One region of the Cobetia sp. SIMBA_158 genome, then DNA from elsewhere that is predicted to be linked to it. Evidence: predicted binding sites of a transcription regulator. Region 1 holds the regulator's gene; the other holds the start of a gene.
What was found. The regulator PhoB, encoded in region 1, activates phosphate uptake and scavenging genes when phosphate is short. The targets are predictions, from matches to a motif close to TGTCATANNNNTGTCANA.
Positions count from the first base shown of each region.

Region 2: the regulator PhoB is predicted to act here: its motif matches at 13,879-13,896, upstream of R2R70_RS05405 (glycosyltransferase family 1 protein).

Region 1 covers NZ_JAWJYL010000005.1:265,992-281,980, forward strand. The annotation lists gene cysZ (sulfate transporter CysZ) at 1-74, shown strand, start outside; gene phoR (phosphate regulon sensor histidine kinase PhoR) at 261-1,583, opposite strand; gene phoB (phosphate regulon transcriptional regulator PhoB) at 1,591-2,280, opposite strand; gene ubiA (4-hydroxybenzoate octaprenyltransferase) at 2,504-3,394, opposite strand; gene R2R70_RS10540 (chorismate--pyruvate lyase family protein) at 3,462-4,049, opposite strand; gene R2R70_RS10545 (NAD(P)/FAD-dependent oxidoreductase) at 4,359-5,558, shown strand; gene R2R70_RS10550 (HU family DNA-binding protein) at 5,809-6,084, shown strand; gene R2R70_RS10555 (hypothetical protein) at 6,258-6,614, shown strand; gene R2R70_RS10560 (DUF2780 domain-containing protein) at 6,794-7,210, opposite strand; gene yccS (YccS family putative transporter) at 7,401-9,653, shown strand; gene recG (ATP-dependent DNA helicase RecG) at 9,775-11,916, opposite strand; gene R2R70_RS10575 (hydrogen peroxide-inducible genes activator) at 11,913-12,878, opposite strand; gene R2R70_RS10580 (NAD-dependent epimerase/dehydratase family protein) at 12,950-13,837, shown strand; gene R2R70_RS10585 (RidA family protein) at 14,065-14,454, opposite strand; gene R2R70_RS10590 (RelA/SpoT family protein) at 14,716-15,989, opposite strand, start outside.
Region 2 covers NZ_JAWJYL010000002.1:329,334-345,322, reverse strand. The annotation lists gene R2R70_RS05455 (hypothetical protein) at 1-3,613, shown strand, start outside; gene pseB (UDP-N-acetylglucosamine 4,6-dehydratase (inverting)) at 3,621-4,619, shown strand; gene pseC (UDP-4-amino-4,6-dideoxy-N-acetyl-beta-L-altrosamine transaminase) at 4,619-5,782, shown strand; gene pseF (pseudaminic acid cytidylyltransferase) at 5,779-6,516, shown strand; gene pseG (UDP-2,4-diacetamido-2,4,6-trideoxy-beta-L-altropyranose hydrolase) at 6,513-7,667, shown strand; gene pseH (UDP-4-amino-4,6-dideoxy-N-acetyl-beta-L-altrosamine N-acetyltransferase) at 7,664-8,185, shown strand; gene pseI (pseudaminic acid synthase) at 8,192-9,247, shown strand; gene R2R70_RS05420 (phytanoyl-CoA dioxygenase family protein) at 9,936-10,952, shown strand; gene rfbB (dTDP-glucose 4,6-dehydratase) at 11,408-12,481, shown strand; gene rfbA (glucose-1-phosphate thymidylyltransferase RfbA) at 12,803-13,729, shown strand; gene R2R70_RS05405 (glycosyltransferase family 1 protein) at 14,054-15,106, shown strand; gene R2R70_RS05400 (DUF938 domain-containing protein) at 15,266-15,934, shown strand.

The DNA.
Region 1 (15,989 bases):
TCCCGGGCGCCGTCGCCGGGGCGGTACTGATGTGGCAGAGCCACTACCGTCAGTTGCCGGCGCCGCGTCGTTGAGACAGCCTGTCGCAGAGCTGGCTTGTCGCTGAACTGACTCGTCGCTAGGTTGGCACGTCGCTGAAATAGCCGCAGTGTCGTCTGATTGACCAAACGAAACGCCCCGCAGTCGCCTCCTTTCGAGGTGGCTGCGGGGCGTTCTGCGTTGGGCTGGCGTCCGGGTCAGATCATCACGGAATCAGCCCATCACTGGGCTAGCGCACTGCTGGCCTGGGGAGCGCTTGCCTGACAGGCGCGCTCGTCGGGGAAGTGACAGCGGAAGCGCGCACCCTCGCCGGGGTGGCTGTCGATCTCCAGATGGCCCTGATGGCGAATCAGCACATGCTTGACGATGGCAAGCCCGAGGCCGGTGCCTCCCGTGGCGGTGCTGCGGCCCTTGTCGATGCGGTAGAAGCGCTCGGTCAGGCGCGGCAGGTGCACCGGGTCGATGCCATCCCCGTCATCTTCCACCTCGACCAGCAGGCCCTGGTCATCCGCCTTCCAGCGCAGGGTGATATGGCAGTCTTCGGGGGTGTAGCGCACCGCATTGAAGACCAGATTCGAGATCGCGCTGCGCAGTTCCTGCTCCTCACCGCGCAGTGACAGGCTGGCATCGGCTTCGATGGAGAAGGTGTGGCGCCCCTGGGACAGGCCTTCGGCGTCGTCGCGGATATGGCCGAGCAGGGCGCTCATGTCGATGCAGCGACCATTGTCGGACAGCTCGTCGGTTTCCAGGCGTGACAGGGTCAGCAGGTCCTCGACCAGGTGCTGCATGCGGTCGGTCTGGCTCTGCATCTGGCCCAGTCCACGCTGCCAGCGCGGTGGCAGGTCATCGGCGTAATCGGAGTAGGTCTCGAGATAGCCGGCCAGTACCGTCAGCGGCGTGCGCAGCTCATGGGAGACATTGGCCACGAAGTCGCGGCGCATCTCTTCCAGACGATAGAGGCGGGTGACGTCACGCAGCATGACCAGACGCTCGTTGTCACCGAACAGGGTGATGGAGATCTGCAGCGTCAGGTTGTCAGACAGCGGCGACTGGAGCGTCAGCGGCTCGCGGTAGGCCAGCCGATTGAAGTAGTCGATGAAGACGGGGTCACGCAGATAGTTGGTGATGTGCTGGCCGCGGTCGTGGCTGGCCTTGAGGCCGACCAGCTGCTCGGCAGCGCTGTTCCACCATTCCATGTCACCGTGGTTGTCCAGCATCACCAGGCCGTCGCGCATGGCCTCGGAGGATTCCTGGATACGGTTGAGGATGCTGCGCAGTCGCTCCTGAGCCTGACGCTGGCCCTTCTGGTAGCGGTAGAGACGATCGAGCAGGTCTCCCCAGACGCCATCGCCGGGCGGCGGCTCTTCATGGGGATTGGTGATCAGCCAGGTGTAGAGGCTCTTCAAGTGCTTGAGATGGACGAACAGATACAGCGAAAGACCCAGCGCCAGGCCCCAGCCCAGATGGCCCAGCAGGCCACCGATCAGGCCGAAGCCACCGGCAAGGTAGCCGAGGCGCCATAGCTCGTTGGTCCAATAGCGCATGAATCCCTCAGGCCTGAGCGCTGAAGCGGTAACCGGTGCCGCGGACGGTCTGGATCAGATGCTGATGGCCTGTGCCCAGCGCCTTGCGCAGGCGACGGATGTGCACGTCCACGGTGCGCTCCTCGACATAGACGTTGCCGCCCCATACCTGATCGAGCAGCTGACTGCGCGTGTAGGCACGCTCCTGATGCGTCATGAAGAACTGCAGCAGGCGATATTCGGTCGGGCCGACATCCAGCGAGTTGCCATGGGCGGTGACGCGGTGGCTGGCCGGGTCGAGCATCAGGCCCTCGACTTCCACCGCCTCCTCGACCCCCTTGGGAGTGGTGCGACGCAGCACGGCCTTGAGACGGGCGACCAGCTCGCGCGGCGAGAAGGGCTTGGTGATGTAGTCGTCGGCACCGGCTTCCAGGCCTTGAATCTTGTTGTCTTCCTCGCCCTTGGCGGTCAACAGGATGATCGGCAGCTCCGAGGTGGTCTCGTCACGCTTGAGACGCCGCGCGAGCTCCAGGCCACTGGTACCCGGCATCATCCAGTCCAGCAACAGCAGATCGGGCTTTTCATCGACGACGATGGCGTGGGCGTCCTGGGCATTGTCTGCCTCCAGCACGCGGTAATCCGCCATTTCGAGGGCAACGGCGATCATCTCGCGAATCGAGGATTCATCGTCGACAATCAGTACGGTCTTGGAGCTCATCGCTAGATCCCATGCAGCAGTCGGCGCACGCGCCAGAATGACAAGTCGATGACGATTACAACCCGCTTATATGACAACGAGATGACAACTGCCAGCATGGCAGCTTGCACGCAAGCCTGCCAGCCACCTTGGAGGCGCGGCAGGCAGGCATGAACCGTGGGCTGGGGAGCAACAGAGGGCAGGGGTCGCTTTAAATTAAATAATACTAATGTTTATGCAGGCGTCAGCTCATCGGCCAGGTCGCCAGGGCGATACCGGCGAAGATCAGCAGACCCGTCCAATGATTGTTGAGGAAGGCCTGGAAGCAGGGCGCACGCTCACGCTCCCGGATCAGACGTTGCTGCCAGACGAAGGTGACGGCGGCGGCGGCCAGCCCCAGCCAGTAGAAGATGCCTAGCACCAGCTGCAGGCCGATGCCGATCAACACCGCCAGCATGCCCAGCTGCAACAGACCGATCATCAGCTTGTCGGCACGCCCGAACAGCACGGCGGTGGACTTGATGCCCACCTTGAGGTCGTCGTTGCGATCGACCATCGCATAGGCGGTGTCGTAGGCCACCGTCCACATCAGATTGGCAGCGAACAGCCACCAGCCGTAGGTCGGTACCTCCTCCAGCGTCGCGGCGAAGGCCATCGGAATCGCCCAGCCGAAGGCGGCGCCCAGCACCACCTGGGGCAGATGATGGAAGCGCTTCATGAACGGATAGCTGGCCGCCAGCAGCACGGCGACGATCGACAGCAGCACCGTGGTCAGGTTGGTGAAGCACACCAGCACGAAGGCGGCCGCGACCAGCCCCCCGAACAGCGTCAGCGCCTCGCGCTCCGAGATGCGACCCGAGGTCAGCGGCCGGTCTCGCGTGCGCTCGACATGCTTGTCCCAATGGCGGTCGGCGTAGTCGTTGATGACGCAGCCGGCGGCGCGCATCAGATAGACCCCGGCGATGAAGATCAGCAGGGTCGTGCGCTCGGGAATGCCATCTGCCGCCAGCCACAGTGCCCACAGGGTCGGCCACATCAGCAGCCAGGTGCCGATGGGGCGGTCCAGCCGTGTCAGGGCGAGGTAGTCGGCCAGTCTGGAAGGACGCGAAGCGGCGGAAGTGGATGACGCGGTCATCGGGGCTCCTGGGCGGGTGGTAGTGGGCAAGGGAAGAGAGGGAAACGAGGCCAGTCGGGCGCAAGGCTCAGGCCAGCTGCAGCGCGTGCTGGAAGGCCGGTGTGAAGCCCTCCTGCACCAGCACCTTGAAGCGACCATGCGAGAACATCGAGCGGCGCATCCACAGGCTGGTGGTGCGGGCCAGCGGCCTGGGGCTCGAAAGCACCAGCGGGGCACGGCTGACATCGATGGCGCTGCGGGTCAGGTCGGGCTGGCGAAACAGCCAATGGCCCAGCGAGCGCTCACCCAGCGTCGAGAGGCGATGACCGTGGGTCAGGTCCAGCGCCGCCAGCGAGCGTGCGATCACCCATGGCGTATCGCCATGACAGAGCGCCACTTCGCGCCGCCAGACATGCCGGCGTGAGCCGATGCCCAGCAGGCGTGCCTCATCCAGCCGCGCGGGGCCGGTGTCCTGCAGCAGCAGGCGCACGCGCAGGCCCTGGATTGGCTGGCCATCGCGTTCATCCTGCTGCTGCATGGCGCTGGCAAGACGCTGGGTCAGCGAGTCCGTCGAGGAGAGCCACGCCCACCAGCCGGCCGGCATGACACCTTGCAGCGTGGCAGCCGGCTGCCAATGGCGGCGCACCGCCGCCGAAGCAGCGGGTGCGGCGCGCATGTGCGAAGGCCAGCGAGGCGCAGGCTGGCATAGAGTCTCGGTTGACGAATGAGGCGCCTCACAGGTGGAGGTCTGTGGCGTGAGCGCTGCGCGATGAGGCTCGCCTGCTGGGCATCGGACCACGGTGAATTCCCTGTCAGGATGACGAAATGGCGAGTCTAGCATGGCCGGGCGGCAAGGCCTCCCGCTCAGGCATGCCTGCACTGCTGGCGGGCTGGTATGCTGGGCGCATTCATCGGCGTTCATGACGGACGCTGCTGGCGCTCTTTCATCAGCGCTTCCCTCGGATCGATCTCAGGAGATGGTGCCATGCGCGACCCTCGCACCCTTGTCATCATTGGTACCGGCATGGCGGGCATTGGTCTGGCGCGCGCGCTGCGTGCGCGTGACAAGGACAGCCGGCTGATCCTCATCAGCCAGGACAGCGGCCACGATTACGCCAAGCCCATGCTGTCCACCGCCTTCGCCAAGAAGATGTCGGCCACCGATCTGTCGCGTCAGGCGCCGGTGGCGCTGGTGGACGAGCTGAATGCCGAGCTGCGTACCCATCAACGCGTCACTGCCATCGACGGTGATGCCCGCCAGCTATGGCTGGGCGAGGAGTGTCTGGCCTATGACGAGCTGGTGCTGGCACTCGGCGCCGCGCCGCGTCGTCCCTTCCCCGTCGCCGCGGAAGTGGCCTCACGCGTGCAGAGCATCAATGATCTCGACGACTATGCGGCCTTCTGCGCGACGCTGGCGAAGGCCCGCGAGCGTGGGGAAGACGGGCACGTGGTGATTGTCGGTGCCGGACTGGTCGGCTGTGAATACGCCAATGATCTGACGGCCGCCGGCCACCGCGTCACGCTGGTCGCGCCGGAGGAAACTCCGCTGGATGGGCTGCTGCCGCAAGCACTGGGGCAGCGTCTGGGCGCGGCGCTGGATGGGCTCGGTGTGACGCGTCGCCAGGGCGAGATGGTCGAGACCATCGCCGCCAGCTCGGGCGAGGAGGCCGAGCGTCAGGCCGCGCCGGTCGAGGTGCGCCTGCAGAGCGGTCGTCGCCTGACGGGCTCCGTGGTTCTGCTGGCCACCGGGCTGGCGCCGCGCATTCGTCTGGCGCAGGCCGCGGGCCTGAGCGCCGGCGGCGACGGCATCCGTGTCGACCGCCACCTGGCCACCTCCCAGCCGCATATCTGGGCGCTGGGCGATTGCGCCAGCGTCGAGGGCGTCAATGCCATGTATGTCCAGCCGCTGCAGATGGCCGCGCGCACCCTGGCGGCCAACCTGTGTGGTGAGCCGAGCGTACTCGACTGGAAGGCGTGGCCGGTGCTGGTCAAGACACCGGTCTTGCCGGTGGTGGCCTATCCGCCGCGTTCGGCCGTGGCGCGCTGGGAAATCACCGGTGAAGGCGATGACCTCGAAGCGCGTGCACTGGATATGAACGAACGCTTGATTGGATATGCGTTGACAGGCGCCGCCGTTCGCAGGAAAGTCGAGCTAGCGCGGCAGGCGCCGCCGTTGCTAGGCTAGGCGATGCCATGATCGATGGTCGTAAATCCCTTGCTGCCAGCGCGGTCAGGCACGATAGTGAATGCTCCGTCAGACATGCTGCTCAGCGAGCGTCGTCTGACAGGTTGCTGCCATCGACAGGTTTGATACGGCAAAGCTTGCCGGGAGCGGATTGCGTCGCCGCCATACGCCACCGCTAGCAAGTGCAAGAACAACAATGGAAACGGCGGCTTGGCCGCCCGTGCAGAATGCCAAACCAGGAGGGCTTTTCATGCGCAAGCCAGAACTCGCTGCGGCCATCGCCGAGCGTGCGGATCTATCCAAGGACAAGGCCAGTCAGGTACTGAACGTGATTCTCGACGAGATCACTCATACCGTGGCCAAAGGCAATGACGTCTCACTGATCGGTTTCGGGTCATTCACCGTGCGCCAGCGTGCGGCGCGTACCGGCAAGAATCCTCAGACAGGCAAGCCGCTGACCATTCCGGCCAGCAAGACCGTTGCCTTCAAACCCGGCAAGTCGTTGAAGGATGCAGTGACCAAGTAACCTCGGCTCGTGCTTCAGCGCAGACCCGGGGTGGCTGTCGCCATGGCTTTCAATCGTCGTCATCAAAAGCCCTGTCGGCTGTCATGCTGATGCCACCGGTTCCGCCCTGCGGGGCCGGTGGCATTTTCATATGGCCTGCGTGACCGACGCTTCGCGATTCAAGGAATGACACCATGAAGCTCAAGATATTGCTGTGGGTGCTGGGTCTGCTGCTCAAGCGGGCCTTCAAGCGCGACCCCGAATTTCGTGCCGAGCTGGAAAAGCGTCCGCTGGACTGGGGTGTCGCGACCGAAGACATGAGCATCGCGCGTCACTACCGCATGTCCCACGCGGGCGTCAGCACGGGCAGTGGCCTGCCGGTGGATACCGAGCTTGAGCTGCGCTTCGCCGATAGCGACAGTGCGGTGGCCTTTCTGCTCAAGCCCTCGCCGCGTGCCTTCCTGCAAGGCCTGATGGACCAGCGCGTGCGTCTGGTCGGCGATTCGGCCCAGCTCAACCGCTTGCAGTCATTGCTCAAGCGCATTCGCTGAATGATCCTGTGCCGTGCCTGCATGAACGAAAGACGCCCCGCTGAGAGAATCAGCGGGGCGTTCTTTTGTCACGAGCAGTTGTCACGAGCAGTTGTCGCGAGCAGTTGTCGCGAGCCTTTCTTGCGAGCCTTTACTTGCGAGGGGCTGTTCGAGAAGACCCTCTCAACGCCCTCGAGGCGTCACAGCAACTGCTTGAGGCCCGGGATGCCTTCGAGCACCTGGTCGACCACGCCATCGCCGGCTTCTTCGCGCGCATAGCTCAGCGTCTCATCGGCCACGCCGCGCGCCTGGTCCATGTTCAGGTCCAGCCCCATCAGCTTCTGGCCCAGTTCCAGCGCACCGCCACCGCTGCCGCCGGTGAAGGCGCTGACGGCGCCCATCAGGCCGCCCATGAGGCCACCGCCACCGGACTCGGCGGCTTCCTCGCCTGCGCTGCCGATCAGGCCTTCCGCCCCCGGAATGGCGCCCAGCAGTGAAGCGGCCGGGCCATCCGGCCCCTGCTCACGCACGAACTTGAGAACCATGCCGACCGCCTGCTCGGCGATTTCCGGTGACAGCCCGAGGGAGCCAGTGACGCGTTCGATTAGAGGATGCATCGGTATTCTCCATGAAAGCCAATGAGGTCAGGAGTCTTCAGAGTGGCACGTCGCGGCGATTCGACATTCGACGCGCCCGCCAACGCTTGCATGCGCCATGGCTCTCGGACACGGCAGAACGGGGTGTTATGCTAGCGATATAAATCTAAAGTCTAATGCGCTGCCCGGCGCCCTGGTCACGGAACACTTCATGACACGCTCTCTCCTGGACTCCCTCATGCACTCCCTGCGTCGTCTGTGGACGCTGGATGCCTTCAGCTATTCGCTACGCATGTTGATCGCGCTGGGTGGCGTGATGGCGGTGGGGTTCTGGCTCGACGAGATGGCGGTGGTGATTCCGCTGTTTCTGGGCGTGATCGCCTCGGGGCTGGCGGAAACCGATGATCACTGGCGCGGCCGACTGCGCGCGCTGGGCATGACGCTGGCCTGCTTCAGCATCGCCGCCGTCTCGGTGGAGCTGTTGTTCGGCATGCCGCTGCCCTTCGTGATCGGGCTGGCGCTGGCCACCTTCGCGATGCCGATGCTGGGCGCCATCGATGCCCGCTACGGCGCCATCGCGCGCGCCTCGTTGATTCTGGCTGTCTACACCATGATCAGCCTCGAGCAGCAGCATGGAGATGGTCAGATCGCGGTGCTGGAGCGCAGCCTGCCCGAATGGCTGCGGGAGCCGGGGTTGGGCATCAATCTGGTTCAGCCGTTGCTGCTGGTGGTGGGCGCGACCTGGTATGGCCTGCTCTCGGTCGTGTGGTGCGCGTTGTTCTCGCGCCAGCCGCTCAAGCACAGCATGGCGACGCTCTATCGTGAGCTGGGGCGCTACCTGATTCTCAAGGCGCAGCTGTTCGAGCCGCTGCGCAATGTCGACCAGTCTGCCCGGCGTCTGGCGCTGGCCGAGCAGAACGGTCGCGTGGTGGTGGCGCTCAACCAGACCAAGGAGATGGTCTTCCGGCGTCTCGCCGGGCGGCGCGATACCACCAAGCTCGACCGCTACCTGCGCCTCTACTTCATCGCCCAGGACCTCCACGAGCGCGCCAGCTCCAGTCATTATCCCTACGGCCAGCTCACCGACGCCTTCTTCCATCACGACATCCTGTTCCGCTGTCAGCGCCTGCTGGAGCAGCAGGGGCGCGCCTGTCGCGGGCTCGGCAAGGCGCTGTTGATGCGCCAGCTCTTCGATGCCAGTGACAGCCAGCAGGCGCTGGAAGACCTCAATGCCTCGCTCGTCTATCTCAAGCAACAGCAGCGGCCCGAGTGGCACCATCTGATGCAGGCGCTGGAGGCACTGGCCAGCAACCTGCGCCTGATCGAAGGCCAGATCGCGCGCCTGAATGATCTCGAAGCCGTCAGCAATGAAAGCGACAACAGCCTGCTGGACCGCTCGCCCCACGGCACGCGCGACATGTTCGAGCGTATCCGCAGCCACCTGACGCCGCGCTCGCCGATCTTCCGCCATGCGCTGCGCCTGACCGCGACGCTGGTGGCCGGCTATGGCGTGCTGCTGGCGGTACACCCGACCCAGGGCTACTGGATACTGCTGACCGGGCTGTTCGTGTGTCGTCCCAGCTACGGTGATACGCGCCGCACGCTGGCGCAGCGAATTCTGGGCACGCTGATCGGTCTGGTCGCCGGCTGGGCGCTGATCAGTCTGTTCCCGGCGCCCACGATCCAGGCCGGGATCGCCGTGGTCGCGGGGGTGCTGTTCTTCGCCACCCGTGGCTCGCGCTATACCCTGGCCACCGCCGCCATCACGCTGATGGTGCTGGCGTGCTTCAACCAGGTCGGCGATGGCTTCGATCTCATCTGGCCGCGGCTGTTCGATACGCTGGTCGGTGGCCTGCTGGCCGGGCTGTCGGTGGTGTTGATCCTGCCGGACTGGCAGGGCCGCAAGCTCTACCGTCAGGCCGGCGTCAGCCTCAAGACCAGCGGCCGCTATCTGGGCGAGGTGCTATCCCAGTACCGCCATGGCAAGCGCGATGATCTGGCCTACCGTCTGGCGCGGCGCAATGCCCACAACGCCGACGCGGCCTTCTCCAATCTGCTGGCCACCGCGCGCAAGGAGCCCGGCCACTTCCGTCGCGATGTCGAGCCGGGCTTCGGCTTCCTGCTCCACGCGCATACCGTGCTCGGCTATCTCTCGGCACTGGCAGCGCATCGTGGCGAACTGGAATCGACCGCCTCGGCCAGCAGTGGCATCGAGACGCTGCTGCGCCATGGCGAGCGCCTGAGTCAGCAGCTGACGGCGTTGGGAGAGCAATTGGAGGCGGGCGGTGAGATCGCCGTCACGCTGGACAGCGAAGATGAGATCGCGGCACTGGAAGCCGAGGTCGAGCAGGTCGAATCCACCACTGGACGCCTGGCGCTGTCACAGCTGATTCTGGTGCTGCGGCTGTTGCAGCCACTGGAAAGCGCCGGCACCCAGCTGATCAAGGCCAGCCGCGCCAGCTGACCTGTCCTGACTGACCGGTACTGAAAGACAAGTGCTGTAAGACAAGTACTGTCTGAGCGACTGGCGCGGCGGGTCGGGTGATCGAGTGCCTGGATGAACAGAGAAGCAGCGGGCAGCGCGCTCAGACGGCGCCGTATTGCCCGGCCGCCTCGCCCAGCCAGCGGCGAATCAAGGGCTCCGCGGCCTGCGGGGCCTCGCTGAGGATGGCATCGGCCAGTGTGGTGGTCGGGGCGATCAGGTCACTGTCACGCTCGAGATCGGCGATCTTCATCCCCGCCAGCCCCGTCTGACGCGTGCCCAGCACTTCGCCGGGCCCGCGTAGCTCCAGGTCCTTCTCGGCGATCTTGAAGCCGTCGGTGGTCTCGCGCATCACCGCCAGGCGCTGCTTGGAGTGCTGCGACAGCGGCGGATGATAGAGCAGCACACAGAAGCTCTCGGTGCTGCCACGCCCGACACGGCCACGCAGCTGGTGCAGCTGCGACAGGCCGAGACGCTCGGGATTGTCGATCACCATCAGGCTGGCATTCGGCACATCGACCCCGACCTCGATCACCGTGGTCGCCACCAGCAGGTCATGCTCGCCATCCTTGAACGCCGCCATCACCTCGGCCTTTTCGGCTGCCTTCATGCGGCCATGGACCAGGCCGATGGACAGCTCCGGCAGCGCCTCGGTCAGCTCGTCACGCGTCACCTCGGCGGCCTGGCAGGTCATCACCTCGGATTCCTCGATCAGCGTACACACCCAATAGGCCTGGCGGCCCTCGGAGCAGGCGGCGCGGATGCGCTCGACCACCTCGGGGCGGCGCGGGTCGGCCACCGCGACGGTCTGCACCGGGGTGCGTCCCGGCGGCAGCTCGTCGATCACCGACAGATCGAGGTCGGCGTAGGCGCTCATCGCCAGGGTGCGCGGAATCGGCGTCGCGGTCATGATCAGCTGGTGCGGTGTCAGGCCACCGGCTTCCCCCTTCGCCCGCAAGGCGAGGCGCTGATGCACGCCGAAGCGGTGCTGCTCATCGACGATCGCCAGCCCCAGGCGCTGGAAGGTCACATCGGCCTGAAACAGCGCATGCGTGCCGACTACCATGCGGGCCCGGCCATCGGCGATGGCGGCCTTGGCATCCAGCCGCGCCTTGCCCTTGAGCTTGCCGGCCAGCCACGCCACCTCGATGCCCAACGGCTCCAGCCATTCGCGGAAGTTGCGATAGTGCTGCTCGGCGAGAATCTCGGTAGGCGCCATCAAGGCCGCCTGACAGCCGCCGCCGATCGCGATCAGCGCCGCCAGTGCGGCGACCACCGTCTTGCCCGACCCCACATCGCCCTGCACCAGGCGCAGCATCGGCACTTCGCGCGCCAGGTCGCGGCGCACATCTTCCAGCACGCGATGCTGGGCGCCGGTCAGCGAGAAGGGCAGCTGGGCGAGAAAGCGCGTGCTGAGGCCGCCACTGGCGCTCAGCGAGGGCGCGCCATCCTGCTGGATACGCGCGCGCACCTGACGCAGGCTCAGCTGGTGGGCGAGCAATTCTTCCTGGGCGAGGCGGCGCTGACTCGGGTGCACGCCGTCGCTCATCTGGTCGACGGGCGCATCCGGCGGTGGCTCGTGCAGAAAGCGCAGGCACTCGATCACGCCGGGCAGGCGAAAGCGCGTGCGCAGCGCCTCGGGGATCAGGTCCGGTAGCTCATGGGGCGTCTCCTCGAGCTGCTTGAGCGCCTGGGCGATCAGGGCACGCAGGCGCGCCTGATTGAGACCTTCGGTAGCCGGATATATGGGCGTGAGGTGGTCTTCCACCGGCGCGGCCCCCTGGCTGAGCAGGCGGTATTCCGGATGGTAGATCTCGAGACCGGTGGCCCCGGCGCGTGCCTCGCCGAAGCAGCGCACGCTGTGGCCACGCTGGAATTGCTGCTGCTGGGCAGGGGAGAAGTGGAAGAAGCGCAGACTGAGGATGCCGCTGCCATCGCGCAGGCGTACCAGCAGGCTGCGGCGACGGCCCTTGACGATGTCACAGGCCGTCACCTCGCCTTCGACCACCGCTTCCATGCCGCTCTTGAGCGTGCCGATGGGCGTGACGCGGGTCCGGTCCTGATAGCGCAGTGGCAGATGGAACAGCAGGTCTGCGACGCGCTCCAGTCCGAGGCGCGACAGCTTCTCGCTCAGCGCGGGGCCGACGCCGCTCAGGCTGTCCAGCGGTTGGGCCAGCGCGCCGGTGGCAAAGACACCGGCGCTGGCGGGCCCGGCAGATGAGGCTTCCGTGCCCGCCCTGCTCATGCCGGTTCGTGGCTCTGGGAAGCGGAGCCCTGCATGCCGTTCTCATTGCTCTGGCGCGCACGATTGGAGCACTCGGCGATCGCCTGGCTGATCACGTCGATCGCCTTGGGGCGCGGGAAGCTGGCCCGCCATGCCAGCGCCACGCTGCGGCTGGGCGCCGGGTCCTTGAAGGGACGCGTCTCGAGCACGCCGCTCTCGTAATGACCGGTACCGGTCGCCGAGTAGGGCAGCACGGTGATACCGAGACCGGAGGCGACCATGTGGCGAATGGTTTCCAGCGACCCGCCTTCGGCGATCAGCGTATTCTCGGGGTTGTTGATCTGATTGCCGATGGCCGGGCAGGCCTCGAGAATCTGATCACGGAAGCAGTGGCCCTCGCCGAGCATCAGCAGACGCTCGTTGATCAACTGCTCCTTGGCGATGCTGTCCTGCTCGAGCAGGGGGTGGCCGGCCGGCAGCAGGACTTCGAAGGGCTCTTCGTAGAGGATCTTGGTCAGCACGTCGGTCTCGGTGAACGGCAGTGCGACGATGATCACGTCCAGCTCGCCATTGCGCAGCTTGCGACGCAGGTCGCCGGTCATGCCTTCCTCGATGTAGAGCGGCATCTTCGGCGCACGCCGCGTCAGTTCCGGCACCAGGTGCGGGAAAAGATACGGTCCAATGGTATAGATGGCGCCGATGCGCAACGGGCTGGAGAGCTGATCCTTGCCGGAATTGGCCAGTTCCTTGATCACGCTGGACTGCTCCAGCACGCGCTGAGCCTGCTGAACGATCTTCTCGCCGAGCGGTGTGACCTGTACGGTGGACTTGGAACGCTCGAACAGTGCGACTCCCAGCTCTTCCTCAAGCTTCTTGACGGCCACCGACAGGGTGGGCTGCGAGACGAAGCAGCGCTCTGCGGCGCGTCCGAAATGACGCTCCTGGGCCAAGGTTACGATGTAGCGGAGTTCTGTTAGAGTCATGATTCCTGCCCGGAACTGGCATCCTGGGATGCGGTGGGTACCGATTCGTTTTACCAAGGAGCACGGCAAAGGTGAAGAAGACGAGTCTCATCCTCGGTTGTGGCGACGTTGGCAGCGCGCTGGCGCGCGAACTGCTCAAGGCCGGTCAGCACGTAATTGGTGTCAGGCGTGATGTGTCCAAGCTCGCGGATCTCGGCATCGAGACGCTGGCGTTGGACATCACTGCCGAAGGTGCACTGGCCAGCTTGCCAGATGCCGACACGGTGGTACATGTGCTGAGCGCCGACCGTTTCGACGAAGAGGCCTATCGCGCCGCTTACGTCGATGGCATTCGGGCGCTGGTGGCGGAGCTCGAGTCGCGCGCCAAACCGCCGACCCGCGTGCTGTTCGTGTCCTCGACCTCCGTCTACGCCCAGAAGGATGGCGAGGAAGTCGACGAGCAGTCGCCCACCGATGCCACCAGCTTCTCGGGCCAGTTGATGCGCGAAGGCGAGCAGGCACTGCTCGATTCCTCGCTCAACGGCACCGTGGTGCGCTTTTCCGGCATCTACGGGCCGGGCCGCGACATGCTGATCCGCCAGGCGCGTGATGGTCGCATCGCCGCCAGCAACCCGCCACTCTACTCTAACCGCATCCACCGTGACGACTGCGCGGGCGTGCTGGCGCACCTGATCGCGCTTAGCCTCGAGGGCAAGCCGGTCGAGCCGATCTATCTGGCCACCGACTGCGATGGCGCACCGCTGCACGAAGTGATGGCCTGGTTGGCGCGTCAGCTCAAGGTCGAGTCCACCGAGGTGATCCAGTCACCGCTGCGGCGGCGTTCCAGCAAGCGCTGCGGCAATGCCCTGTTGCTCGAGAGCGGCTACACCTTCCGTTACCCGACCTTCCGCGAAGGCTATGCCGAGGTGCTCAAGGAGCACGGCGTGACGGTGCCGAGGAGCGAATTGTCGGGCCGCTGATCACCGCCGCTTCCACTTATCCACATGCGGTTGCGCGCCGAGCCGTCTGACCGGGTGTGGATAAGTTGCTCGCCGAGACTGGCTGACGAGCGGCCAGTTCTTGAGCGACGCAGTGCCCAGATGAAGCGCCAACTGACAGTGCCCGCCCCGGAATCCCGGGGCGGGCACTGTCGTCTCTGCGTCAGCCACTCCTCGCGGATGACCTGCCATCGTCAGTGAGCGGGTGCTCAGTCACCGATGACCATCACGCCTTCTGCTTCGAAGGCCACGCCCTTGGGCAGCGCCTTGACGCCGACCGCGGCACGCGCCGGGAAGGGCGCGGTGAAGAACTCTTCCATCACCGCGTTGACGCGCGCGAAGTCGTCCAGATCGGTCAGGTAGAGGTTGAGCTTGACGATGTCGCCCAGGCTGCCGGCGGCTTCTTCGCACACGGCATTCAGGTTGGTGAAGACCTGACGCGCCTGCGCCTCGATACCACCTTCGACGACTTCCATCGTCTGCGGGTCCAGCGGAATCTGGCCGGACAGATAGACGGTGTTGCCCGCCTTGATCGCCTGGGAATACGGACCGATGGCAGCAGGGGCCTTGTCGGTGTTGATGATCGCGCGATTGCTCATGACATGCTCCTTGTGACTGCGCTCAAGCCTTGCCGGTTGCGAGTGTTGTGCGGTGGCGGCCTTCAGCAGCGGGTTACGATTGTGGTTATAGGGTCTCGCCGTCCACGGCGAGTTCGGTCGCGGTCAAGGTCCTGCACTGCAGTCGGCCTTGGCCGCGACACGGGTGTTCAGAAGAACGTGTCCGATGGCCGCTCTGCGGCAGCCTTGAAAACAAAAACCGCGCCGCCCGCCAGTGGCGGACGACGCGGCCAGTACGGTAGATCAGCTGAGGACGCGGGTGATTCGCTCCACGTGCAACAGGTTGCGCATGCGCTTGATGATGCGCGCCAGATGAATGCGATCACGCACGGCCAGCGTCAGATTGACGATGGCCAGATGGGCGTCGCGTTCCTCGATGCCGATGCGTTCGATATTGGCTTCGGCATCGGTGACCAGTTCGGCCAGCTCGGCGATCAGGCCGCGCTGGGTCTGTGCCTCGATACGCAGCGCCACCGTGAAGTCGCCTTCGACCTGATCGGCCCAGGTCAGCGGGAAGACGCGTTCCGGATCGCTGGCCAGTTCGGTGATGTTGCTGCATTCCTGGCGATGGACCACCAGGCCCTTGCCGGCCGACAGATGGCCCATGATCGGCTCGCCGGGCAGCGGGTGACAGCAGCGCGCGTAGCTGGTGACCATGCTGTTGCCACCGCTGACCTGCATCGGGCTGTTGCCGCTGTTCTCCGCCTGGACGTTGCCGTCCTTGGCCGAGAACTTGGGCTGCTGGGCCGTGGTGCTAGTCGTGTCGCTCAGAAGGCTCTGGGCCACGCTGTAGGCGGCGCGGGTGCCGAGCCCGATGGACTCGAGCAGATCATCACGCCCGCCTTCCAGCTCCAGCTCCGCGGCCAGCGTATCGAGACGCCTGGGCGGCAGTTGCTCGAGGGAAGAGTCCAGCCCGGAGAGCGCCTTGTTGAGCAGACGCTGGCCCAGGGTCACGGATTCGCTGCGCTGTTGATGCTTGAGGTAATGGCGCACGGCAGAACGCGCCTTGGCCGTGGTGACGAAGTTGAGCCACGCCAGATTGGGCTTGGCGCCCGGCGCGGTGATGACTTCGACGGTCTGGCCACTCTCCAGCGGCGAGGATAGTGGCGCCAGATGACGATCGATGCGGCAGGCGATACAGCTGTTGCCGACATCGGTGTGCACCGCATAGGCAAAATCGACCGCCGTCGCGCCGCGCGGCAATTCCATGATGTCGCCCTTGGGGGTAAACACGTAGGTATCGTCGGGGAAGAGGTCGTTCTTGACGTGCTCGATGAACTCGAGGGAGTTGCCGGCATGGCGCTGCATCTCGAGCAGACCCCGCACCCATTCGCGGGCACGCGCATGGCTGCCGGCGCCGATGGGACGGTCGGTCTGGCCGGCCTTGTACAGCCAGTGCGCCGCGATGCCGTTGTTGGCCATCGCTTCCATCTCGCGGGTACGGATCTGTACCTCGATGGGCATGCCGTTCATGCCGAACAGCGTGGTGTGCAGACTCTGGTAGCCGTTGGCCTTGG
Region 2 (15,989 bases), on a different contig from region 1:
ACCTAAAAGTTTTGTATTTTATGCAAGTTACCTTAATAAATACAAAGGTAAGTCTGTTAAGTGTGGGTCTATTGAAGATGGTTTTTTGAGGTCGATAGGTGCAGGGCTTTTACATACACGTCCAAGCTCAATATGTATTGATTGGCAAGGAATATACTTTGATGCTACTCAGGCCTCGGATCTCGAAAGCATACTTAATGAGTATGATTTTTCTAGTAATACAGAATTGCTCAATAGAGCTGAAAGATGTATGGAGTTAATGCGAGATGCTCGCTTAACAAAATATTATAATCCAAGGCCATATGAAGGAAAGGGTAAGCTGGAAAGAACAGGAAATTATTCTATTCTTGTGATAGGGCAAGTTGAAGATGATGCCTCAGTGTTGAGCGGCATGTCTAGAATTAAAGATAACGTGTCATTGGTTTTGCAAGCTAGGAAGGACTTTCCAGATGCGGATATATACTTTAGGCCACATCCCGACTATTGGTCTGGGATCCGAAAACAGAAAACTAAGCTTGATAAATTAAAAGATGTTTGTGCGATAGTCTCTCCTGAGATAAGTTTGTATGAACTATTCGATGTTTCTGATCATGTGTATACCATTACTTCATTGTCAGGCTTTGAAGCGCTAATTCATGGGTTGAAAGTTACCACTTTCGGTGCACCATTCTACTCAAATTGGGGATTGACAGACGATAGAGTTAAAGTAAAAAGGCGTAAACGGAATCTTTTGTTGACTGAGCTTTTTGCTGCCTCTTATTTGCTTTACCCCCGCTATATATCTATTTATAGTGATACTTTTGTTAGTTATGAGTATACTGCGGGGGAATTTTTAGTTGAGGCTTTGAAGCATGAAAATACCTTTAACTTACAGAATAATACTCTCTTCAAAAAAGCTGAAGGGTATAAAACTCACCTGGGGAGCAGTTATCGAATTCTTAGCTATTTGGTAGAGACAGGTAATTTTGCTGAGGGTGATGTTTCAAATATCCATGAGTTGGTTGTTAAGCACTCTTCAGTAGAAGAGTTGCTTAAGTTCTATCCTCAAATTAGTTACTTGTTAATTAGAACTTCTAACTATGACTCTCTCGTTTATTATACTAATATTTGCCTAGCTGGTTTAAGTAAGGAATCTAGCGTACACACAAAGAATTTCTCTTTGATAAGTAGCTTCTTTTATGCACTTTCCGTTTCTCTTTATCAGACCAATGGGCGCTCTCTCGATATCATTCCCGATATCTCTAGCCAATTGTTAAAAGAAGCAAGCTATTTCAAAGGCTCACAAAGTTTACTCAGAGATTATTTAAAATGTCTTTCAGCTAATCTTCAGTATCAGGACTCAGAAAGATTGATTTGTTTGACTCAGAAGAAATTGTCTGAAAAAGAAAGTGTTACTAAGTACATTCCCCATTATACGTTTGATGATTATATTTCTGGATTTTTCCGTGTGAAGTTTAATCATAATGTGTATAAGCATTTTTCACACATTTTAGCTCAGAAGCCATCTCGCTCAGAGAGAGACGCAAATACTCGTCATGCTTTATTAACTAAAGCCGCGGGGAATTATGAGAAATTTCTACACGAGAAATTTTCAGGATCAGATGACGCCTGGCTAAATAAAGTTATTTTCCATATGGTGCAAAGTGATCATGTGCAGGCTCGTCGCGAGTTTTTAAAATTTTCTAAAACCACATCTTGGATGCGTTTAGTAGAACAGGCTGAACAAAAAGATCGTTTTTCTCATCTAAGAAAGAAAGATATTCTTGCCATTGGGAATTTCTTCTTGAAAAAGCGATTACTTGATGTTGCAAGGCTTTTCTCTCCTTTGTTTAAGGTTGAAGGTGGAGTTGTTGGAGCTTTATACATGCTGTCACTTTATAGGCATGGTCAAGATGATGTTTCGTTTATTGATTTTTATCATAACCTTGAAGAGAATGTAAAAAATGACGAAAAAATAATGGCTCTTTACGCTCGTCAGATGCGGGAAAGAGGTTTCTTTGAGACATCAAAAGAAATATATCAAACATTGGCAAGGCGTCCAGCTACACTTTCAAAGAAAGTAAGTGTAGAGTTAGATGCTGAAAAAATAAAATTTTGTCAAGAGTCGAGTGATATACTCAACTCTATTCCTCAGCCGAGGTTACCAAAAGGTGTGATATTTCTGACCTCCCAGACCTGTTTCAATACCTTGGCTATGATGATCCCAAGTTTGCTTCAGTTGAAGAAAAAAGGTTATGCGGTTGTTAACCTATGTTCAGGTATGACGGTGCATCAGTCGACAGGCATTGATTATATTGATGAGTTTGCCGGCTCAATTCCTCTTGACTTGTCTTATTCAGAGAGAAAAAACGATTGGTATATTGATTGGGAGCAAAAAACTGTTTCTGCAAAAGGAATTAATTTCTACCAAGGATTTTATGAAAGGCTTTCAACTTCATGCAGGCGTTTCTTTGTTGATATCAATGTCCCCTCTGTTTATTCTGACTTTGAAAATTATTTGATTAGGTCGGACACGTGTTTATGGCTATGTGAAAAAATATTTGATAATGTGGTTAAAAAAGGCATTCCCGTAGCTTTTGTCTCAGGGAATAGCCATGTCGCACCCTTTAGTGTCTTCAGGGATTATGCTAGATTTAAAGATCATCCGAAATTGAGTTTTATAAATTGCAACGTGGCTTATGAAGCATATTTCTCTAATCTTGGGAGTAAATTTGCTAATACTATGTGCGTAACCGATATGACCTTGTATCCTAATGTGCGCGCTCCGTTTATGGCAAGGGAAGATAAATTCAATTCTTGGTACGAAAAAAATAAAAGCAATATTGATTATGTTGATTATGCCAATAGTTTGATTAATGTTAATAGGGTTGGTTCAACTTCTGATATAAAGGAAAAGAAGTTGATAGAATTTTTGGAGAAGAAGAAAGGCGAAGGAAAGAGAATAATTTGCGCTTTCGGGAAGGTTCCAGTTGATTTAAATGTTCCTTACGATGGAGGCGCAGCACATGCTGATATGTCCGATTGGATAACTCATACTGTAGCTACAGCCAGTATGTCAGATGATATTATTTTGCTCGTAAAGCCGCATCCACATGAATTGCGTCCTGAAATAGCTCTAGATTTGGTCGAGAGCTTTGAAGATCTAATAAAATGTGTGGTGCCTAAGAATACTATTGTTCTGGGCCATAAAGATATTAATGGCCATGCTTTGGCCCCTTTCCTTGATCTTGCGTTGCTTTATAATGGATCTAGTGCTCTAGAGTTGTGTGCTCAAGGGGTACCAGTTATGATGGCTTCTTACTTTGGGAAGCATGACTATCCAATAGAATTGAATTATCCTCAGTCTCGTGAGGATTATGAAAGGTTTGTTTTGTCAAGTGATTATCCTAAGCCCAGTTCGGAGCTGAGAAAGAGGGCGGCTTTTTTAATGAGCTACCTAGGAACAGATGAAATTTCTATTGTTAATCAATATTCGTTGCGTCAGTTAACAAATGACAGGGTTGGTATTCCAAAGTGGAGGTGGGATAAGGTAGAAGAGTTTCTGACGAATGGTGATGAAAAAATGAAACTTGTAGCGGACAGAATTGTCGAGAAGTTTGAGAACTGTAATTAAGGATGATTTGATGAAAAACTCTACTATTTTAGTGACTGGTGGCACTGGTTCATTTGGGCATATGTTCGTGCCTATGGTGCTCGAAAAGTACAACCCCAAAAAAGTGATCATTTACTCGCGCGACGAGATGAAGCAGTGGGAGATGGCCAAGAAGTTCGCTGGCGATTCCCGCGTACGATTCTTCATTGGTGATGTGCGTGATCGGGATCGCATCTATCGGGCGCTGGATGGTGTCGATTATGTGGTGCATGCGGCGGCCACCAAGATCGTACCTACTGCCGAGTACAATCCCTTCGAGTGCGTCAAGACAAATGTCCAGGGCGCCATGAACTTGATTGATGCTTGCATCGACAAGGGTGTCAAGAAGGTAGTGGCGCTGTCTACTGACAAGGCCAGTAGCCCGATCAATCTGTATGGCGCCACCAAGCTGACCTCCGACAAGCTCTTCGTCGCCGGCAATTCCTATGCCGGGGGCCATGATACCCGCTTTGCGGTCGTGCGTTATGGCAACGTAATGGGATCGCGCGGTTCGGTGATTCCGTTCTTCATGTCGATCCGCGACAAGGGTGTGCTGCCGATCACCGACAATCGCATGACCCGCTTCATGATTTCCCTTGAACAAGGGGTTGAGTTGGTGTGGCACGCCTTCGAGGATATGGAGGGGGGCGAGATCTACGTCAAGAAAATCCCTTCCATGAAAGTTACCGACCTGGGCCGCGTCGTCGCACCGGAAGCCCGGCAGGAGGTCGTTGGCATTCGACCCGGCGAGAAGCTCCACGAGCAGATGATTGGCGCCGAGGATGCTTACTACACCTATGAGTACCCCGAGCACTTCAAGATTCTGCCCGCGATCAATAGCTGGGACCAGGATGCCAACCGCATCAAGGACGGCAAGAAGGTGCCGGAGGGGTTCGTCTATTCCAGTGATAACAATGCAGACTGGATGAGTGACGATGAGCTTGATGCATGGATTGATACCAACTGGGACAAGATCGGAGCCATCTGATGATTCCCTACGGACGCCAGGATATTCAGCAGGCCGACATTGATGCCGTGCTTGCTGTGCTGCAGTCGGACTTCCTGACCCAGGGCCCGATGGTACCGCGCTTCGAGAGCGCGGTGGCCGATCAGGTTGGCGCGCGCCACGCCCTGGCGGTCAACAGTGCCACTTCGGCACTGCATATCGCTTGTCTGGCGCTGGGGCTGGGTGAGGGTGATTGGTTGTGGACCTCGCCGATCACCTTTGTGGCCTCCGCCAATTGTGGCCTGTACTGCGGCGCGGGGGTCGACTTCGTGGATATCGATCCCCGCACTTACAATCTGTGCCCTACGGCACTGGAGGCCAAGCTCAAGCAGGCCGAGCATGCGGGAAGGCTTCCCAAGGTGCTGGTGGTGGTACACCTTTGCGGCCAGCCTTGCGACATGCAGGCCATTCATGCCCTGGGTCAGCGCTACGGCTTTCGGATTATCGAGGATGCCTCGCACGCCATCGGCGGCAAGTATCAGGGCGACTACATCGGCAGTGGTCGCTACAGTGATATCACCGTCTTTAGCTTCCACCCGGTGAAGATCATTACTACTGCCGAGGGCGGCATGGCGCTGACCAATGATGATGCCCTGGCCAGTCGTATGGAGTTGTTGCGCAGCCACGGCGTGACCCGCGCCCCGTCGCTAATGACCCACGAGGCCGACGGGCCTTGGTATTACCAGCAGGTCGACCTGGGCTTCAACTACCGCATGACCGAGTTGCAGGCGGCCTTGGGGCTCTCCCAGCTTGAGCGCCTGGATAGCTACGTATCACGGCGCAATGAGATCGCTGCTCGTTATGATGACCGGTTAGTCGCGTTGCCCGTGATCACGCCTTGGCAGCACCCGGATGCTTATTCCGGGCGCCACCTCTACGTGATTCGCCTTGAGCTTGGTCAGATCAATGTGACGCATCGCCAGGTGTTCGAGGCGCTGCGCGAGCAGGGTATCGGTGTGAACCTGCATTACATTCCGGTTCACACCCAGCCCTATTACCAGCAACTGGGCTTCCGGCAGGGCGACTTCCCCGCCTCTGAAGCCTACTACGCCGAAGCGATCAGCCTGCCGCTCTATCCCAACATGACCGATGTCCAGCAGGACGAGGTGGTGACGGCCTTGGCACGAGCCTTGGAGGCCCCATGACAGAGCCGACAGAATTGCAGGCCATTGCGGTCATTCCTGCTCGGGGTGGCAGTAAACGCATCCCGCGCAAGAACATTCGCGAGTTTGGCGGCAAGCCCATGATCGCCTGGTCGATTGAGGCGGCCTTGGCAAGCGGCTGCTTCGACAGAGTCCTTGTCTCCACCGATGATGATGAGATAGCCGCCATGGCTATTGCGCTTGGCGCCGAAGCACCCTTTCGGCGTCCGGCTCAACTCGCTGACGACTATACAGGCACCGTGCCGGTCATCGCTCACGCTATCGACTGGCTTCAGTCTCAGGGCGAAGCACCGCAAGCAGTGTGCTGCCTCTACGCTACTGCGCCCTTTGTGCAGGCAGAAGATCTGAAGTCAGGTTTCTCGGCGCTGCAGGGCGGAGACGTGGACTACGCCTTTTCGGTGACGAGCTACGCCTTCCCCATTCAGCGCGCCCTTCGTCTGACGGACGAAGGGCGCGTGGAGATGTTCCAGCCAGAGCACTTCACCACCCGCTCGCAGGACCTCGAGGAAGCGTGGCACGATGCCGGACAGTTCTACTGGGGCAGGGCTGAAGCGTGGTTGGCCGGGATGTCGATCTTCAGCCAGCGTACAGTGCCGGTGAAGCTCCCTCGTCATCGCGTGCAGGATATCGATACGCCGGAAGATTGGCAGCGTGCCGAGTGGCTGTTCCGAACCTGGCAGGCTGAACTCTCCAAGAGGCCAGAGGATCAAGTATGAGTGCTGAAGGGAATCAGGCAGCCGCCCCTGTAGTGGTTTTTCGCGCCGATGCTTCGATCGAGATCGGTACTGGGCATGTGATGCGCTGCCTGACTCTTGCCGATGCCCTCAGGACGCAGGGCGCCGACTGTCACTTCCTCTGTTGTGAGCATCAGGGCCACCTGATCTCGGTGATCGAGGCGCAGGGTTTTACTGCTCATCGCTTGCCCGGTGTGAGTCAGGTAGGCGCCGTACAGGTGGATGATACCCAGCCCGATCATGCCCATTGGCTGGGTACTACCTGGGAGCATGACGCCGAGGTCTGTCTTCCCCTGATAATGCAATTGGCCCCGGACTGGCTGGTAGTGGATCATTACGCTCTTGATGCCCGCTGGGAATCGACCGTACTGGCGGAAGCCAAGGCGAATCCCGTTACCCGGCTGCTGGTCATTGACGATTTGGCCGACCGCCATCATCACGCTGATGTGTTGCTCGATCAGAATCAGGGTCGTGCGGCCGAGGATTATATTGGTCTGGTGCCAGCAGCTTGCCAGGTGCTGGCCGGCCCCCGGTTTGCTCTCTTGCGATCGGAGTTTGCCGAAATGCGGGGGAATAGCCAGGCTCGCCGACGCCAGCAACCGCGGCTCAAACGTTTGCTGATAAGCTTGGGCGGCGTCGACAAGGATAATGCTACTGGTCGGGTGCTCGACACTCTCAAGGCTTGCCATCTTCCCGATGAACTCGAGATCACCGTGGTGATGGGCCCCACGGCCCCTTGGTTGGATGACGTCAAGACCTCGGCTGCTGAATTGCCGTGGCCCACCGAGGTGGTGGTCAGCGTGTCGGATATGGCTCGGCGCATGGCCGAAGCGGATCTCGCCATCGGCGCCGCAGGCAGCACTTCCTGGGAGCGCTGTTGCTTGGGCCTACCCACACTGATGCTCATACTGGCCGAGAACCAGGAGGGCATTGCCCGAGCGTTGGATGCAGCCGGGGCGGCGATCTGTCTGGGCAGGCCGGAACAGCTTGCCGATAGGCTGTGCCACCATCTTTCCGCCCTCCAAGTGCCCCATCCCCTGCAGGCAATGAGCCACGCCGCCGCTCAGCTGACATCAGGTGAGGGGGTGATGACTCTCTGCCATACCATACTGCAGGAGGACGTATCTGTATGACACCGTCGGCTACTATCTTGCGCCCTCTTGAGGAAGCAGATCTCGCTCAGGTGCGCCAATGGCGCAACCATCCCGAGGTACGTCGTTTCATGTATACCCAGCATGAAATCGTCGAGGCCGAGCATCGCGCCTGGTTTCATCGTTCCCAACAAGAGCCACATCGCCATTTGCTGCTGGCCGAAACGGAAGGACGGCCATTCGGCTTTGTCAACATTCAGCTTGAGGATGTTGAGGCTCAGCGTGCGATATGGGGTTTCTATCTCGCTCCCCAGGCGCCGCGAGGCAGCGGCCAAGCGCTAGGACGAGCCGCACTAGCGCATGCCTTCGGAGAGTTAGGGCTGTACAAGCTGTGTGGTGAAGCGCTTGCCGGCAATGTGCGTTCACTCAAATTTCACGAGCGGCTGGGCTTCATCCGTGAAGCTCATCTCCGTGACCATCACTTTGATGGTCACATTTATCACGACGTCATTGGCTTCGGTTTACTCCGCAGCGAATGGCAAGCACTTCAAGGAGCCTGACGTCTCATGATGCTACCCCCTATTGAAATCGCTGGCCGTCGTATCGCGGCCGATCAGCCTCCCTATATCATCGCTGAGCTCTCTGCCAACCATAACGGCAAGTTGGAAACGGCCATGCGTATCATTGAGGAAGCCGCCAAGGCCGGTGCAGATGCCATCAAGCTGCAGACCTACCGCCCTGACACCATCACGCTCGACTGTGACAGTGAGGACTTCAAGATCAAAGGGGGGTTATGGGATGGACGTACCCTCTACGAACTCTATGAAGAAGCGCATATGCCTTGGGAGTGGCACCAGCCGCTCTTCGAACACGCCCGCAAGCTGGGCATCACCATCTTCAGTTCGCCCTTCGACACCACGGCTGTGGATCTTCTTGAAGAACTCGGCGCGCCGGCCTACAAGATTGCCTCCTTCGAGGCCGTAGATCTTCCGTTGATCGAGTATGTGGCCAAGACAGGCAAGCCGATGATCATCTCCACCGGGATGGCCGACGCCGAAGAGATCCAGGAGGCTGTTGACGCCGCCCGCGGTGCCGGATGTGAGCAATTGGCCATCCTGCAGTGCGTCAGCGGTTACCCGGCACCACCTGAAGACTACAATCTGCGTACTATCCCTGACATGATCGAGCGCTTTGGCCTGGTAACTGGACTCTCTGACCATACCATCGACAATACAACCGCCATCACTAGTGTGGCGCTGGGTGCCAGCCTGATCGAGAAGCACTTTACCCTGGACCGCGACGGAGGTGGCCCTGATGACAGCTTCTCGCTTGAACCGGCAGAGCTTGCCGCACTTTGTCGCGATACCAAGACTGCTTGGCAGGCACTCGGAAAAATCGACTATGGCCGTAAGTCAAGCGAGCAAGGGAACGCTCAATTCCGTCGCTCCCTATATTTCGTCAAGGATCTGAAGGCTGGGGAGGTGGTTACCGCGGATGCTGTGAAGAGTGTAAGGCCGGGCTACGGGATGTCCCCAAAATTTCTTGATAGTGTTGTCGGTAAAGAAGTAGCAGTTGACTTGAAAAAGAATTCACCCGTCAAAGAGGATGTTTTGAAAGTCTGAGGTTTGGTGCGGTTGTTGGCCTGGCGTTGCGAGGTGGCCTTTCGCTTGGCCGAGGGCATGGGCTTGTTCAAGGTGGTATTGAGGGAGTGTCGGAGCGACGAGCGCCGGCTCATCTGTCTTGGGTGCCATCTGGCACGTGGTGGGCAGGCGCTGCAACCCGAGCTCGGATCTTGCCGACACTGGCATCAAAGGCTCGGTCCAAATGGGGGCACCCTTGGGCGGTTTCTTGAAGTTCTGCCTGGCGGCGGGGGGAAGCCCCAGACGAGAGTAATGCATGAAAACTGCCTAAACCGGACTTTGTAGCGCATTGCCAGCAGGATTGAGCGGCCTTATAACAGTTTTTGCTCATGGATGGTCTGATGCATGCACCGTCCTATTTGCAACATTCGTGATTTTTACGACTTTCACCAAGCGTTGAAAGTGTAACAGAAGTTGTCAGACATCTTCTTTCTAAACGTTCTGCGGTAATTTTGGCTGCCGAAGACTGGGGTGAAATCGAAAATTTTTGAGGCATATAAAGCTTTGATTTTCTGCGTCAGTACGGCGTTTTTGATTCGGACGTGTCCAGTCATAAGCCGCCAGTACCAGCTCTTGCCACCAAGCGATTGTAGAAGGATTCTTCCGGCTCCTGTGTCATTCGCAGACGCAGGAGTGGAGAAGCACTCACGAGATGTAAAGAGGCCTTTTCATGTCGAGCCATCTCAAGACATTGTCTGCCGGCCTTGCGGTACTGACAGGTGCCAAGTCCTTTGTGGCCAATCCTGTGCTGGGGAACCCCGGGCTGAACCGTCGCGGGCTTCATCTTGTGCGCTTGCGCGCCGCGCGTTGGATGATGCGTGTACGTCAGGCCTGGTTTGCCTATGGGGTGCCACGGGAACAGCGTCAGGCCTTTCAGCAGAATGGCTATCTGCTGCTGGAGGATTTTCTGCCTGCGGAGCAGTATGAGCGGCTGGTCAGGGAGGCTGAGGGGGCACGTGGCGAGATTCGTCAGTGCCGCCAGGCAGATACCTTGACCCGTCGTCGTGTGATGGCGCCGGACAATGTCGCAGCCTTGCCGGAAATGCAGGCCTTGATGCGTGACAAGCGATTCCGGCGCCTGATGCGTTACTGCAGTGGACATGCGCGACAGCCCATCATGCATCTGGAGCGTATTCACAATGGCGTGCTGGAAAGCCATGAGCGCGACCCCCAGAAGTCCCTGCATGTGGATACCTTCCAGCCCACCATGAAGTTCTGGCTGTATCTTCAGGATGTGACACCTGCACAAGGGCCTTTCATGTTTGTCCCGGGCTCCACGCGCATGTCGTCAGCGCGTCTGTCGTGGGAAAGACACATGAGCCTGATTGCACGCGACCACCCCAATCGATACACGCAGCGTGGGTCTTTCCGTGTGGATGAAGGGGATCTCGAGCGATTTGGTCTAGGCGAGGTCAAGCACTTTGCCGTCAAGGCCAACACACTGTTGATCGCCAATACCTATGGCATGCATGGGCGTGGTGAAGCAGAGCAGGGCAGTACACGCTTTGCACTGTGGGGGATGAGTCGCACGACTCCCTTTTCCCCCTTGCCGGGATTTGGCTTCGAGTGGATCAATCGTCTCCAATATCGTGTGCTGGAAGCGGAGCGGCAGCGTGATGATCGCAAGGCCGCCGCGCGAGGTGAGAAGGCTTCCTGGTTCGTGCCTGCTGACAACGGGGATCTTTGACCCGGGCTCATGTGACAGAGCCTTGTGACAGGGCGTTGTGACAGCGCCAGGAGTCAGTGAGCTTTATTGCTGCCGTCAGATTTTGCGTGTCATCAAGCCCTGAGGCTCATCCTTTAGCCACCTTGCAAGCCAGGCCTCTCTCATGATGGACGAGAGAGTGAAAAGCCCCGTTCGCTACGCGTTCGGGGCTTTTTTGTGCCTGTCATACTGGAGACGGAGTCATCTGGCTCTCTATATAAGTTGGTTCTCATTATGTGGGTATGCCATTCGGGCGAGGAATTTCAGCTGTGATACTGCACGCTAATCGGCCAAGGGCGGGCGGGGCGGTGGCGTATCATCTGAGAGACAACAAGGGACGAGCCTGGGGACGTTGTGTGGCAGCCCCATGACTCTGACCCTTGATTCTCTGCACTCTCAATTTTCTTTCTGCGCCGAGTGCGTGGCTGAGGTGAAGCATGAAGTTCCTGATTACCGGTGGAGCCGGGTTCATCGGCTCTGCCGTGGTGCGCGAGCTGATCGATTCGACGTCTCATGAAGTGGTCAACCTGGACAAGCTGACCTATGCGGGCAATCTGGATTCGCTGGAGTCCGTCAGTGATCATCCGCGCTATGTCTTCGAGCATGCGGATATCTGTGATGCTGAGGCACTGGCACGAATCTTCAGTGTGCATCAGCCGGATATCGTCATGCACCTTGCCGCCGAGAGCCATGTCGATCGCTCCATCGATGGGCCGGAGGCCTTCATCGAAACCAACGTCATGGGCACCTGCCGGTTACTGGAGGCGTCACGCCGTTACTGGAAGCAATTGGCATTGGTGAATCCTGCCAAGGCTGAGACGTTCCGCTTCCATCACATCTCGACCGATGAGGTGTTTGGTGATCTTGCTGAGGATGACCCCGGCTTCACGGAGCAGACACCCTACGCGCCGAGTTCGCCCTATTCGGCCAGCAAGGCGGGGTCGGACCACCTGGTAAGAGCCTGGCAGCGAACCTTCGGTCTACCGACAGTGATGACCAACTGCTCGAACAATTATGGCCCCTATCACTTCCCCGAGAAGCTGATCCCTTTGACCATCCTCAATGCCCTGGCGGGCAAGCCACTGCCGGTGTATGGCAATGGCCACCAGGTGCGCGATTGGCTGTATGTCGAGGACCACGCGCGTGCCTTGATCAAGGTGGCGTGTGAGGCGCCGTTGGGGGAGAGCTACAACATCGGCGGGCATAACGAGCAGCGCAATATCGACGTGGTTCGCCTGATCTGTGAGACGTTGGAAGCCTTGGTACCGCAAAAGCCTCAAGGCCTTGCGCACTACAGTGATCTGATCACCTTCGTGACCGACAGGCCCGGGCACGATCTGCGTTATGCCATTGATGCCGACAAGATAGCGCGTGATCTGGGGTGGCGGCCGCGGGAGACCTTCGAGTCGGGCCTGCGCAAGACGGTTCAGTGGTATCTGGATAATCCTGAGTGGTGGCAGCGGATTCGTGATGGCCGCTACCAGGGAGAGCGTCTGGGAGCCGAGATCTGATCCGGGCAACGCGCAGGAGGTGAAGTGACTCAACTGCCTGAGGTGACTTGGCATGAGTCTCATCATGCTCCTGCCTTGCCCAGCTCTGAGCTGTATATATTGATTTAGTGATATTTTGATAAGCAGTATAAATAGCAATAAAATGCGCAATCTTGCGGCGAAAACCATGCTGCAGGCGGCCTTCTTGCTGTTTACGCTATGAGCTGAATCAGATGCTGCGTCAGGGAGCCCGGTGAGCTTGTCAGTTCACTGGGTCAGGGAGCGTAGGCACTGACTGATCCGCGACGACAGCGGAAATTCAGCAGGGACAGGGAGCGTAACATGGCACGGAAAGGCATCATTCTCGCGGGGGGCTCCGGCACTCGCTTGCACCCGATCACGTTAGGCGTTTCAAAGCAGTTGCTGCCTATCTACGACAAGCCGATGATCTTCTATCCCGCCTCGGTCCTGATGTTGGCCGGCATCCAGGACATCATGATCATCTCGACGCCTGAGGACTTGCCGCAGTATCAGCAGCTGCTGGGCAGTGGCGAGCAATATGGCGTTCGCTTTGAATATGCCGTGCAGCCTAGCCCTGATGGGCTGGCTCAGGCTTTCCTGATCGCCGAGGACTTCATCGGTGATGATGATGTCTGCCTGGTGCTGGGGGATAACATCTTCCATGGCCCCAACTTCACGGGTCAGCTCCAGCACGCCGCGTCCCGCGCCACGGGGGCGACGGTCTTCGGGTATCTGGTGCAGGATCCGGAGCGCTTTGGCGTGGTGGAGTTCGACGAGCAGGGCAAGGCGCTTTCCATCGAAGAAAAGCCTGCCCATCCTCGTTCGCCCTTTGCGGTGACCGGCCTTTATTTCTACGACAACGATGTCGTGGAGATCGCCAAGCGCGTCAAGCCTTCCTCTCGGGGGGAGCTGGAAATCACCTGCATCAACAATGCCTATCTGGAGCGGGGCGACCTACATGTCGAGCGCTTGGGGCGTGGCTTCGCCTGGCTGGATACCGGCACGCATGACAGCCTGCTGGAGGCGGGGCAGTACGTGCAGACCATCGAGCATCGTCAGGGACTCAAGATCGCTTGCCTGGAAGAGATCGCCTGGGGCAATGGCTGGATCGATGACGATGAGATGTTCGCGCTCGGCCAGCGTCTCAGCAAGACTGGCTATGGCCAGTACCTGCTCAAGCGACTGGAGGATGTGCGCCGCGCCACGGCGCTCGGTGAAGACCGCCATGAACTGATACGCGTGGCGTGATGAGAGTCAGCTTCACGCAAGGCAATTGACCCGATTCGACATCGGATTCATCAACCCACAAGGCCCGCAGCTTACCCTGCGGGCCTTGTCGTTTCTGGACTTGGACCGTCCAATAGGGCGCTGCCAGCGGCGATTTGGCGTCCAACGCAGGTAACACGTTGATTACATCCGCTACACATCAGCAAAATTTGAGTGGTGTGATGCCCAGAAATCATTAAGCTCAAAGTAAGCGTCCCAGAGTCAGTGTGTGCTCTCGCTCGCGCTTGTTTGGCGGTGACGCCGAACGTGCCGGGACCATGAATGCCTCGAGTAAAGGAGACTGACATGACCGCCTTCCCGACCACTCCTCGTTGGATCGTACTCAGTGATGAAGCCCAGGCGCTGGAAGATATCTACTTCTTCCTGCCTGCCATGGCCGCGTTGCGCAAGGAAGGCACACGTGTCGAGCGTTTTGAAACCCGCCGCTGGAAGTTCTCTCCCAAGCTTGCCCAAGCGCGCCTTACCGGCGCTTGCCTGCTGATCGCGCGTAGCCTGGGGCGGGAATGGATCGAGATGCTGGAAGCACATCGTGAGCAGCACGGTCGTATCTGCTACCTCGTCGATCATCTGTATTCGCCTGAGTTGCTGCCATCGGAGCAAGATACCTCCACCCCTGAAGCAGGCTCTGAGGCTGAAGCGGCTCAATTGCAGCAGCGATTGTTCGCGCTGGCGGATGAGGTCGTCGTGGTCAGCGAGCAGCTGGAGGCCGCTCTGGCGAGTCTGCATCCCAAAGTCAGCCTGTTGACGCCGCCGTTGACCGGCATGCTGCCGGATCTGCATCATCTCGAGCAGAGCGACTGGTGCATCGGCTTTCACGGCACTCTGGCGCATCGTGTGGACATCCTCACGCTGGCCCCAGTGCTGCGCGATATCCAGACGCGGCATTCGGACAGTGAGGTGGAACTTATGATGGGCCGCCATCTGCCGCTGGCGCTCAGCGATATTCCCCGCCTCAAGACGATGGAGGCCGTCAGCTGGGAGGCCTTTCAGGATTATTGCTCGCGGCGTCGGATCGCCATCGGTCTGGCGCCCTTGATGGAAAACTCCGACAACCGTGCCGCCTCCTGGCTGCGATTTCTCGATATCACCCGCATGGGCGGGGTGGGCATCTACAGTCGCCGGGCGCCCTATGTCGATCTGATCGAGGACGGCGTCGATGGCCTGTTGGTGGGGGATGACTCGGCAGAATGGACAGCCGCCCTTGAGCGCCTGCTGGGCGACCGTGATGCGACGCGTGCCATGGCGCACAACGCGCAACACAAGGCCCATGAAGTGGGCGACCCGCTGCGGGTACTGGATTTCTGGCGTGCGCGTTCGACGGTGGCGCGTGCCCGCTAGCGGAGTCGTCTGTAATGGCCTGACTCAAACAGCTTGACCGAAATCGCCTGATCCAATCACTGTTTGCTCAAGCGCCGCACCCCTCAGGGGTGCGGCGCTTTGTTATGATCTAGCCATCTTTTCGTTCTGAGTCATTTGCCCTGTTGAAAGGAGTGCTGCATGGCCACCCCCGAGTTACCCGATGACTTGCCAAGCGCGACGTCGCGATCATCGCAGCAGGATGCCGAGGTAGCGCACAGTCAGCGTCTCGCGAGCCCAGCGGTCGCCCGCAATCGTGACGTGATTCTTGATGTCCTGCGGGATGTGCTGGCACAGCGGCGTCAGGTGCTGGAACTCGCCAGTGGTAGCGGCGAGCATGCGGTGCATTTCGCTCACGGATTGCTTCATCTCGAATGGCAACCCAGTGATGCCAGCCCGCGTGCCTTGGAATCCATCGCGGATTGGCGCGCCGAAGCCGCACTGCCCAACCTGAAGGTGCCGATCACGCTGGATGTGCAGGCCGAGTGGCCTGAGGTGGCCTGCGATGCGCTGGTGGCGATCAATCTGATCCATATATCACCATGGCGAGTCACGTCCGAGCTGATGTTGCAGGCCGGTCGACGTCTCCCGAAGGACGGCGTGCTGTATCTCTACGGTCCCTACAAGCGGGGAGGGCAGCACACGGCGCCGAGCAACGAAGGCTTTGATGTGCAGCTCAAGAGCCGCAACCCGTTATGGGGCGTGCGTGATCTGGAGGCGGTCATCGAGGAGGCGGAGCGCAACGGCCTGACCCTCGACAAGGTGGTCGAGATGCCGGCGAACAATCTGAGCGTGGTCTTTCGGCGCTAACGCTGGCGGTCAGTAGCCCGTCAGAGCGGGTGAGTACACCTGATGTGACCCACTC